DNA from 2 places in the Streptomyces sp. NPDC048419 genome. Region 2 is predicted to be linked to the other one. Evidence: riboswitches for the same ligand, from Rfam matches in the RefSeq annotation. Region 2 holds a riboswitch; the other holds the start of a gene.

Region 1 (4,405 bases), on a different contig from region 2:
AGACCACCGGCATCTCCTTCGCGACGAGGTTCATGCCGTCCCGGATCGGGTTGACGAGGGCGACGTCGGCCAGCCGGTAGGCGGCCAGCGAGCGCGCGAAGTCGTCCTTGACGTGCAGCACGACAGGGGTCCAACCGGGCGTTCCGTACCGGGAGTTGATCTCCTCGGCCACCCGCTCCACCTCGGCCGTGTAGTCCCGGTACACGGCGAGGTCCTGCCGCGAGGGGTACGCGAACGCCACGTGCACGACCCGCTCGCGCCACTCGGGGCGGGCGTCGAGCAGGTGACGGTACGCCAGCAGCCCGCGCACGATGTTCTTCGACAGCTCGGTGCGGTCGACCCGCACGACCGTCCTGCGGCCCTCCCCGATCTCTGCCCGCAGCGCGGTCATCCGCTCGGCCACGTCGGCCTCGTGCGCGCGCTTGCGCAGGAAGTCCGCGTCCGCGCCGAGCCCGTGCACGCCGACCTCGGTGCCCTCGAGTCCGCCCACCAGCTCCGTGCAGCAGGCGGTGAACGCCTCCGCCCAGCGCCGGGTGAGGAAGCCGAGGCGGTCGGCGCCCAGCATGCCGCGCAGCACCTGCCCGGCGATGTCGTCCGGCAGCAGCCGGAAGTACTCCGCCGGTGCCCACGGCGTGTGCGAGAAGTGCCCGATCCTGAGGTCCGGGCGCAGCTCTCGCAGCATCCCCGGCACCAGGCACAGGTGGTAGTCCTGCACCAGCACGGCCGCGCCCTCGGCGGCCTCCTCGGCGAGCGCCTCGGCGAAGGCCCGGTTGTAGATCTCGTACGACGCCCACTGCCGCCGGAACTCCGCGTCGAAGACCGGCTCCAGCGGGGTCTGGTACAGCAGGTGGTGGACGAACCAGAGCACCGAGTTCGCGATGCCGTTGTAGGCGTCCGCGTGGACGCCGGCCGGGATGTCCAGCATCCGTACGCCGTCCTCGCCGACCCCGCGCCGTACCGCCTCCCGGTCGCCGTCGGACAGTGCGGAGCACACCCAGAGCGCGTCCACGTCGGGACCGATCGCCGACAGGCCGGAGACCAGCCCGCCGCCGCCCCGCTTCGCGGACAGCGAGCCGTCGTCCTGAACCTCGTACGAGACCGGTCCGCGGTTGGACGCGACCAGCACCTGATGAGCAGCGCCGTGCGTGGAAGCCATAAGCCTCAACCTAGCCAGGCCCGTAAACGCTCAAACGTTTGCTTGCCCCTCGTGGGTGGACCGTATACGGCGCGTGACCGGCTGCGTCAGGCGACCCGGCGCTCGGCGTACTCGGCGATCTCCACCATCGGCGGGCGTTCCTCGGTGTCGACGGAGTAGGTCCGTGGCTCGAAGCCGTCCTCGCCGCGCTCGAACTGGGTCAGCGACGGCCGCACCAGATGCCCGCGGGCCAGCCTCAGCTGCGCCGTGCGGTAGATCGCGGCGGCCATCCGGCCCAGTGCCTGCCCGTCCTGGTGCCGGTGCTTGCGCACCCCGACGTCGACCTGGGCGAGCGCGTCGAGGCCCACCAGGTGCAGGGCGTCGACCAGAATGCCCAGCTCCACGCCGTAGCCGACCGGGAAGGGCAGCTGCTCCAGCAGGCTGCGGCGGGCCGCGTACTCGCCGCCGAGCGGCTGCACGAAGCCCGCCAGCTGCGGCCAGTGCATGTTCAGCAGCGGGCGCGCCATCAGCTCGGTGACCCGGCCGCCCTGGCCCGTCGCCCCGGCGAGCGGGCGGTCGTACATGCCCTTGACCAGATCGACCTCCGGGTCGGTGAGCAGCGGGCCCACGATCCCGGAGACGAAGTCGGAGGAGAACTCCTTCAGGTCCGCGTCGACGAAGCAGACGATGTCCCCCGCCGTGACGAGCAGGGAGCGCCACAGGACCTCGCCCTTGCCGGGTACGGCCGGGATGCGCGGCAGGATCTCGTCCCGGTGCACCACCCGCGCGCCGGCCGCCGCGGCCACCTCGGAGGTGCGGTCGGTGGACCCCGAGTCGACGACGACGATCTCGTCGACCAGCGGGACCTGCCGCATGAGGTCGAGACGGATGAGCGCGACGATGTCGCCGACCGTCTCCTCCTCGTTGAGCGCGGGCAGGACGACCGAGACCGACCGGCCCGTGCGCTGCTTGGCGGCCAGTATCGCGTGGAGCGGGCGGTCGGCCACGGACCAGGAGCGGGTGCGCAGCCAGCGCTCGACTTCTTCCAGCACGGTCGGCGGCTCCTCACTGTTGTCTCGCGTTGCGGACGGCTCTCTCAACTGTCCTGGCCGTCGGTTACAGTCTTGAACAACGCCGATGACCATCGCATGTCCGGGGTCACCGCCGTTCACAACCGCATACCGCTCATCCAGAGGGGCAGAGGGAAACGGCCCGTTGAAGCCCCGGCAACCCTCCAGCCGGTACTCGTAGATCAGTGCTGATCGTTCCGCGAGGCTCCCCGGCTAGGGAAGGTGCCAAATCCGTCTCACGGCGAGATGCGTCGTGAGGAAGATGAGGAGAAAGGGCCTCGCCTCCATGGCTGCGCAGACTGCTGCAAGCACCACCGACCCCAAGACCGTCGACCTCGGCCCCGCCGCTGCCCTCAGCTGCCGCGAGTGCGGGCACCGGGTGCCCCTCGGACCGGTCTTCGCGTGCGAGGAGTGTTTCGGCCCGCTAGAGATCGCGTACGACTTCTCGGCCTACGACGCCGAGGAGCTCCGCAAGCGCATCGAGGCGGGCCCCGCGAACATCTGGCGCTACGCGCCCCTGCTGCCCGTCCCGGCGGACGTGGCGGACAAGCCGAACATCAACCCCGGCTGGACCAAGCTCGTCAAGGCCGACAACCTCGCCCGCGAGCTGGGCGTGACCGGCGGCCTGTACGTCAAGGACGACTCAGGCAACCCGACGCACTCCTTCAAGGACCGCGTCGTCGCGCAGGCCCTGGAGGCGGCGCGCGTCTTCGGCTTCACCACCCTGTCCTGCTCCTCCACCGGCAACCTGGCCGGCGCCGTGGGCGCCGCGGCGGCCCGCGCCGGATTCCGCTCCTGCGTCTTCATCCCGCACGACTTGGAGCAGGGCAAGGTCGTCATGGCCGCGGTCTACGGCGGCGAGCTCGTCGGCATCGAGGGCAACTACGACGACGTGAACCGCTTCTGCTCCGAGCTGATCGGCGACCCGGTCGGCGAGGGCTGGGGCTTCGTCAACGTCAACCTGCGGCCGTACTACGCCGAGGGCTCCAAGACCCTGGCGTACGAGATCTGCGAGCAGCTCGGCTGGCGGCTGCCGGACCAGCTGGTGATCCCGATCGCCTCCGGCTCGCAGCTCACGAAGATCGACAAGGGTCTGCAGGAGCTGATCAAGCTCGGGCTCGTCGAGGACAAGCCGTACAAGATCTTCGGCGCCCAGGCCGAGGGCTGCTCGCCGGTCTCGACGGCGTACAAGGCGGGGCACGACGTGGTCCGCCCGCAGAAGCCGAACACCATCGCCAAGTCGCTGGCGATCGGCAACCCCGCCGACGGTCCGTACGTGCTCGACATCGCGCGGCGTACCGGTGGCGCGGTGGAGGACGTGAACGACGAGCAGGTCGTCGACGCGATTCGGCTGCTCGCCCGGACCGAGGGGATCTTCGCGGAGACCGCCGGGGGCGTGACCGTCGGCGTGACGAAGAAGCTGATCGAGAGCGGGGCGCTGGATCCGGCGCTGACCACGGTCGTTCTCAACACCGGGGACGGGCTGAAGACGCTGGATGCGGTGGCCGGTACGGGGCTGACCGCGACCATTCGTCCGAGCCTCGAGTCGTTCCGTGAGGCCGGGCTCGCGTAAAGCGGCTCGTCCCTCGTCTGCGGGCCGGTGGGGGCTGGTCGCGCCCACGCGGCGGTAGCCGCACATCCAACGCAGCCCCGCGCCCCTTGAAAGCCACACCTGACCGGAGGTTCCACGTGAGCGTCAACGTTCGTATCCCGACCATCCTGCGCACCTACACCGGCGGCCAGGCCGAGGTGACCGCCGAAGGCGGCACTCTCGCCGAGGTCATCGCCGATCTGGAGAAGAACCACACGGGTATTGCCGCCCGTGTGCTCGACGACCAGGGCAAGCTGCGCCGCTTCGTCAATGTCTATGTGAACGACGACGACGTGCGTTTCGAGCAGGGCCTCGAGACGGCCACTCCGGACGGCGCCGGCGTCTCGATCATCCCGGCCGTCGCCGGAGGCTGACCAACAGGTCGCGCGCCCCGATTATTACCGTCGGTAAGGTCGGTTACGAAGAGTTCATCGAATTGCCCCCTCCGTGAGAGAAGCGGAGGGGGCAATTCTGCATGGTTGAGCACGGTACAGTTGGGGAACCGGCTCGGATCTGCATGCCGGATGCATATGGCTTCTGACTTCTCGGGCAGCGAGAAGTCGCCAAAGTGTGTAGGTTTTTTGCGTCTTATGCTCCTTTTATGGGGCC
Region 2 (4,405 bases):
GAGGTTGCCGCAGAGCGTGCAGCGCCACCGTGTCGAGGCGGTCGGCAGGGGAACCGTCATCGTGACTTGTACCTTTTCCTTCTGGGCCGTCTGTTGTCCGCGACGCGCCAGCTTCCCTGGAGCGTGTGGCCGTAACCCTACGGCCTGGCGGCAACCCGCCGCCCGCCCGTCCACGGCGGCGAGGCGTTCTGTGCGAGTGCGCCCCCTTACGTCATGCTCTGTGTCCATGATCAGCCACCGGAGCCCGACCGTCAGCAGAACGAGCCGGTATCCCTCGGCGCCCGTCACATACACGCTGCTCATCCTGTGCTGCCTGGTCTTCGTGATCGGCCCGGCCTCGGGTCTGAATCAGGCCTACGGCTCCGGGGAGGCGCTGCTCGCCGCCCAGCGCGCGTACTTCCACCGGTGGGGTGTGATTCCGGCCGAGCTGTTCCAGGGCTCCCTCAGGGCGGTCCTGACCCCTGCCACGGCCCTGTTCGTCCACGGCAACTGGGTGCACCTGCTCGGCAACATGCTCTTCCTCTACGTCTTCGGCGTGATGACCGAGGAGCGGATGGGCCGCACGGAGTTCGCCCTCTTCTACCTCGGCTGCGGCTACCTGGCCCTGCTGGGGTACGCGGCCGCCAATTCCGCCTCCGAGCAGTCGCTGGTGGGAGCGTCCGGGGCGATCTCCGCCGTCCTCGGCGCGTTTCTCTACCTGTTCCCCACGGCCAGGGTCACAAGCCTGCTCCCGTTTCTCTTCTTCCTCCCCGTGCGCTTCCCCGCGTGGGTCGTCCTGCCGTTCTGGGCGTCCCTGCAGTGGCTGGCGGCGGGCCGCGCGGACCAGGGGCCGGGGGTGGCGTACCTGGCCCATCTGGTGGGCTTCGGGCTGGGCTTCTGCTACGCCTGGGCGCGGTTCGGGAAGAAGGGCCCGAAGGGCGGCCTTGGAAGGGCGGTGGTGGGCGACGGGCGGGCGGCTAAAGTGAAGTCCGCCCCAGCTCCGGCCCCCGAGGGAGAGAACCAGCCGTGATCACCGCGATCGTCCTCATCAAGACCAGCGTGGACCGGATCCCCGAGATCGCGGAGTCGATCGCTGCGCTGGAGTCCGTGAGCGAGGTCTTCTCGGTCACCGGCACGTACGACCTGATCGCCATGGTCCGGGTCACGCAGCACGAGGACCTGGCCGACGTCATCCCGGGCAGCATCAGCAAGATCCCCGGCGTGGAGGCCACGGACACGCACGTGGCGTTCCGCACCTACTCCCAGCACGACCTGGAGGCGGCGTTCGCGATCGGCCTGGACTCCTGACACCTGCCGTCCGGCGGCTGGGTGTTCGTCGTGCGGTCGGCGGCCTGGTACGAGCGCGGCGCCAAGGCTCACCCCGGCGCCAACGCCTCGCTCACACCCCGGCGGCGCTCAGACCGCCGGCACGCAGCGGCCGTCCTCCGTGCGGTACTGCCACTTCGCGCCCTGGCGGACCAGTTCCCGCACGGCCGTGACGAAGCGGTCCACGTGCTCGTCGGGGGTGCCGGCGCCGAAGCTGACCCGGATGGCGTTGAGGGACTTCTCGCCGGGGGCGGCCTCGGGGGCGCCGCATTCGCCCTGGGTCTGGGGGGCGCTGCCCAGCAGGGTGCGCACCAGGGGGTGGGCGCAGAAGAGGCCGTCGCGGACGCCGATGCCGTACTCGGCGGAGAGGGCGGCGGCGAAGTGGGAGCTGTTCCAGCCCTCGACGACGAAGGAGATCACGCCGACCCTGGGGGCGTCGTCGCCGAAGAGGGACAGGATCTTGACCTGCGGCACCTCGGCCAGGCCCTCGCGGACCTTCGTGATCAGGTGCTCCTCGCGCGCGACCAGGGTCTCGAAGCCCGCCTCGGTCAGGGCCTTGCAGGCGGAGGCGATGGAGTAGGCGCCGATCACGTTCGGTGAGCCGGCCTCGTGGCGGGCGGCGCTGTCGTGCCACTCCACGTCCACTCCCCCGTCCTGGCGCCGCGTGACCTTGCGGCTGGCGCCGCCGCCCGCCAGGTACGGCTCCGCCTCCCGCAGCCAGTCGGCGCGGCCGGCCAGCACGCCGGAGCCGAACGGCGCGTACAGCTTGTGCCCGGAGAACGCGACCCAGTCGACGTCGAGGTCCCGCACGGACACCGGGTGGTGCGGAGCCAGCTGCGCGGCGTCCAGCACGATCCGCGCGCCGTGGGCGTGCGCCGCGGCGGCCAGCTCGCGCACCGGCCACAGCTCGCCGGTGACGTTGGAGGCGCCGGTGACGCAGACCAGTGCCGGGCCGTACGGGTCGCGGTCGGCGAGGGCGCGCTCCAGGGTCGCCACGGCCTGCCGCGGGGTGCGCGGCGCGTCGAGGTAGGTGACCTTGGCGTCCTGCCAGGGCAGCAGGCCGGCGTGGTGCTCGGTCTCGAAGACGAAGACCTGGCAGCCGGCGGGAAGCGCCCGGGCGAGCAGGTTCAGCGAGTCCGTGGTCGAGCGGGTGAAGACCAGCTGGTCGTCGGGCCGGCAGTCCAGGAACTCGGCGACCGTGCGGCGGGCGTTCTCGAACAGGTCGGTCGACAGCTGGGACAGGTACCCGGCGCCCCGGTGGACGCTGCCGTAGTAGGGGGCGTAGGCCGCCACGTCGTCCCAGACGCGCTGCAGGGCCGGTGCGCTGGCCGCGTAGTCGAGCGCCGCGTAGCTGACCTCGCCGCCGGTGACCAGCGGAACGGTGACATCCCGCCCCAGAACGGGCAGCGGGGCACAAACGGACTGGGCGGGGGCAGCGGTGGAGACGGACATGGCGAACTCCTGTGAGGGGTATGCGGATTCACCGTGCGAGCGGTACGGCTCGAGCACGGGAGAAGGTGAAAGGGGTACGCGGAGGCGGGGCTCGACGCCCTATCGCATTCGCTTGCTCACAGAAGGCTCCTCGACGACCAGGACCCCTGGCGCAGGAGGGGTCCGCGCTTGCCGTAGACCTCGCTGCCTACGGCCTGGTCCTCACCCGGGGCACCCCGCCACGGACGGAGGGTTGCCGGACAGTCGGCCGGGGCCTCATGACTGTCACTCATGACCTGACAAGGAACGTACGTGAAGTGATCGCGGTCCCGCAACTCGTGTCCGGATGCCGGGACCGCGATCGCCCTAGGCGTTGCTGGCCGCCACCCAGCGCTCCAGTGCGCGCTTGGCCGCGCCGGAGTCGATCGATTCCGCCGCCCTGGCCATCCCGGCGCGGATCTGCTCGGCGAGGGAAGCCGGACCCGGGTCGAGGGCGACGAGCGCGGCCGCCGAGTTCAGCAGTACGGCGTCCCGTACGGGCCCCTGCTCGCCGTCGAGGAGCCTGCGGGCCACCTCGGCGTTGTACGACGGGTCGCCGCCGCGCAGCGCCTCGACCGGCACCAGCTCGATGCCGACCTCACGGGGGTCGAAGGTCTCCTCGGCGACCTTGCCGTCCCGGACGATCCACACCCGGGAGGTGGCCGTGGTGGTCAGCTCGTCCAGTCCGTCGTCGCCGCGGAAGACCAGGGAGGAGTTGCCGCGTTCGGCGAAGACGCCCGCGACGACCGGGGCCATCCGCGGGTCGGCGACGCCGACCGCCTGGGCGCGCACCCGGGCGGGGTTGGTCAGCGGACCGAGGATGTTGAACACCGTGCGGATGGCCAACTGGCCGCGCGCGGCACCGGCATGGCGCAGCGCCGGGTGGAACTTGACGGCGAAGCAGAAGGTGATCCCCGCTTCCTGCGCCACCTCGGCCACCCGCTGCGGGGTCAGCTCCAGATTGACGCCGAGCTTCTCCAGGACGTCCGAGGCACCGGACGCCGAGGACGCGGCGCGGTTGCCGTGCTTGACGACCGTGGCGCCCGCGCCGGCGACGACGATCGCCGACATGGTGGAGATGTTGACGGTCTTGGCGCCGTCACCGCCGGTGCCGACGACGTCCACCGTCCGCCCGGGCACCTCGATCACGTTGGCGTGCTCGTACATCGCGCGGACGAGACCGGTGATCTCCTCGACGGTCTCGCCCTTGGCGCGCAGGGCCACCACGAAGCCCGCGATCTGCGCGTCCGTCGCCTCGCCGCGCATGATCCGGTCCATCGCCCAGGCCGTCGCGTCGGCGCTCTGGTCGCGGCCGTACAGCAGGGCGTTCAGCACCTCGGGCCAGGAACGGCCCGCCGCGGTGTCGCCTCCAGCGGGGGTCACAGCGCTCATAAGGCCGCTCCTGGGTGTCGTAGAAGAGTGTGACCCCACCCTATCCAGCCGGAAGGCATGGCAAAGGGCCCCGTCCGAACACCGGACAGGGCCCTTTGTGGGGCGTGGCGACGCCTCAGCGATCAGTGGTGGCCGTGGCCGCTCGTGATCTCCTTGTACTCCTCGACGGTCGGCTTCGGGATCTGGGACTCGTCACCGAAGTACGCCTCGCTGAGCTTGGCGCGCAGCTTCTCGGAGC

The links. Region 2 has a riboswitch for S-adenosylmethionine ahead of ACGFYN_RS33405 (aminotransferase class V-fold PLP-dependent enzyme). Riboswitches for the same ligand answer to the same signal wherever they lie in the genome.
Region 1: another riboswitch for S-adenosylmethionine. It lies ahead of thrC (threonine synthase); the one in region 2 lies ahead of ACGFYN_RS33405 (aminotransferase class V-fold PLP-dependent enzyme).

The regions. Positions count from the first base shown of each region.
Region 1 is NZ_JBICXT010000015.1:190,297-194,701, reverse strand. Features, by position in the region: gene ACGFYN_RS29000 (trehalose-6-phosphate synthase) at 1-1,156, opposite strand, end outside; gene ACGFYN_RS28995 (glucosyl-3-phosphoglycerate synthase) at 1,243-2,187, opposite strand; SAM riboswitch class I at 2,318-2,474, shown strand; gene thrC (threonine synthase) at 2,492-3,778, shown strand; gene ACGFYN_RS28985 (MoaD/ThiS family protein) at 3,895-4,170, shown strand.
Region 2 is NZ_JBICXT010000019.1:175,611-180,015, forward strand. Features, by position in the region: gene ACGFYN_RS33390 (hypothetical protein) at 1-60, opposite strand, end outside; gene ACGFYN_RS33395 (rhomboid family intramembrane serine protease) at 227-1,009, shown strand; gene ACGFYN_RS33400 (Lrp/AsnC family transcriptional regulator) at 1,006-1,287, shown strand; gene ACGFYN_RS33405 (aminotransferase class V-fold PLP-dependent enzyme) at 1,396-2,757, opposite strand; SAM riboswitch class IV at 2,917-3,033, opposite strand; gene trpD (anthranilate phosphoribosyltransferase) at 3,103-4,167, opposite strand; gene ACGFYN_RS33415 (cytochrome bc complex cytochrome b subunit) at 4,290-4,405, opposite strand, start outside.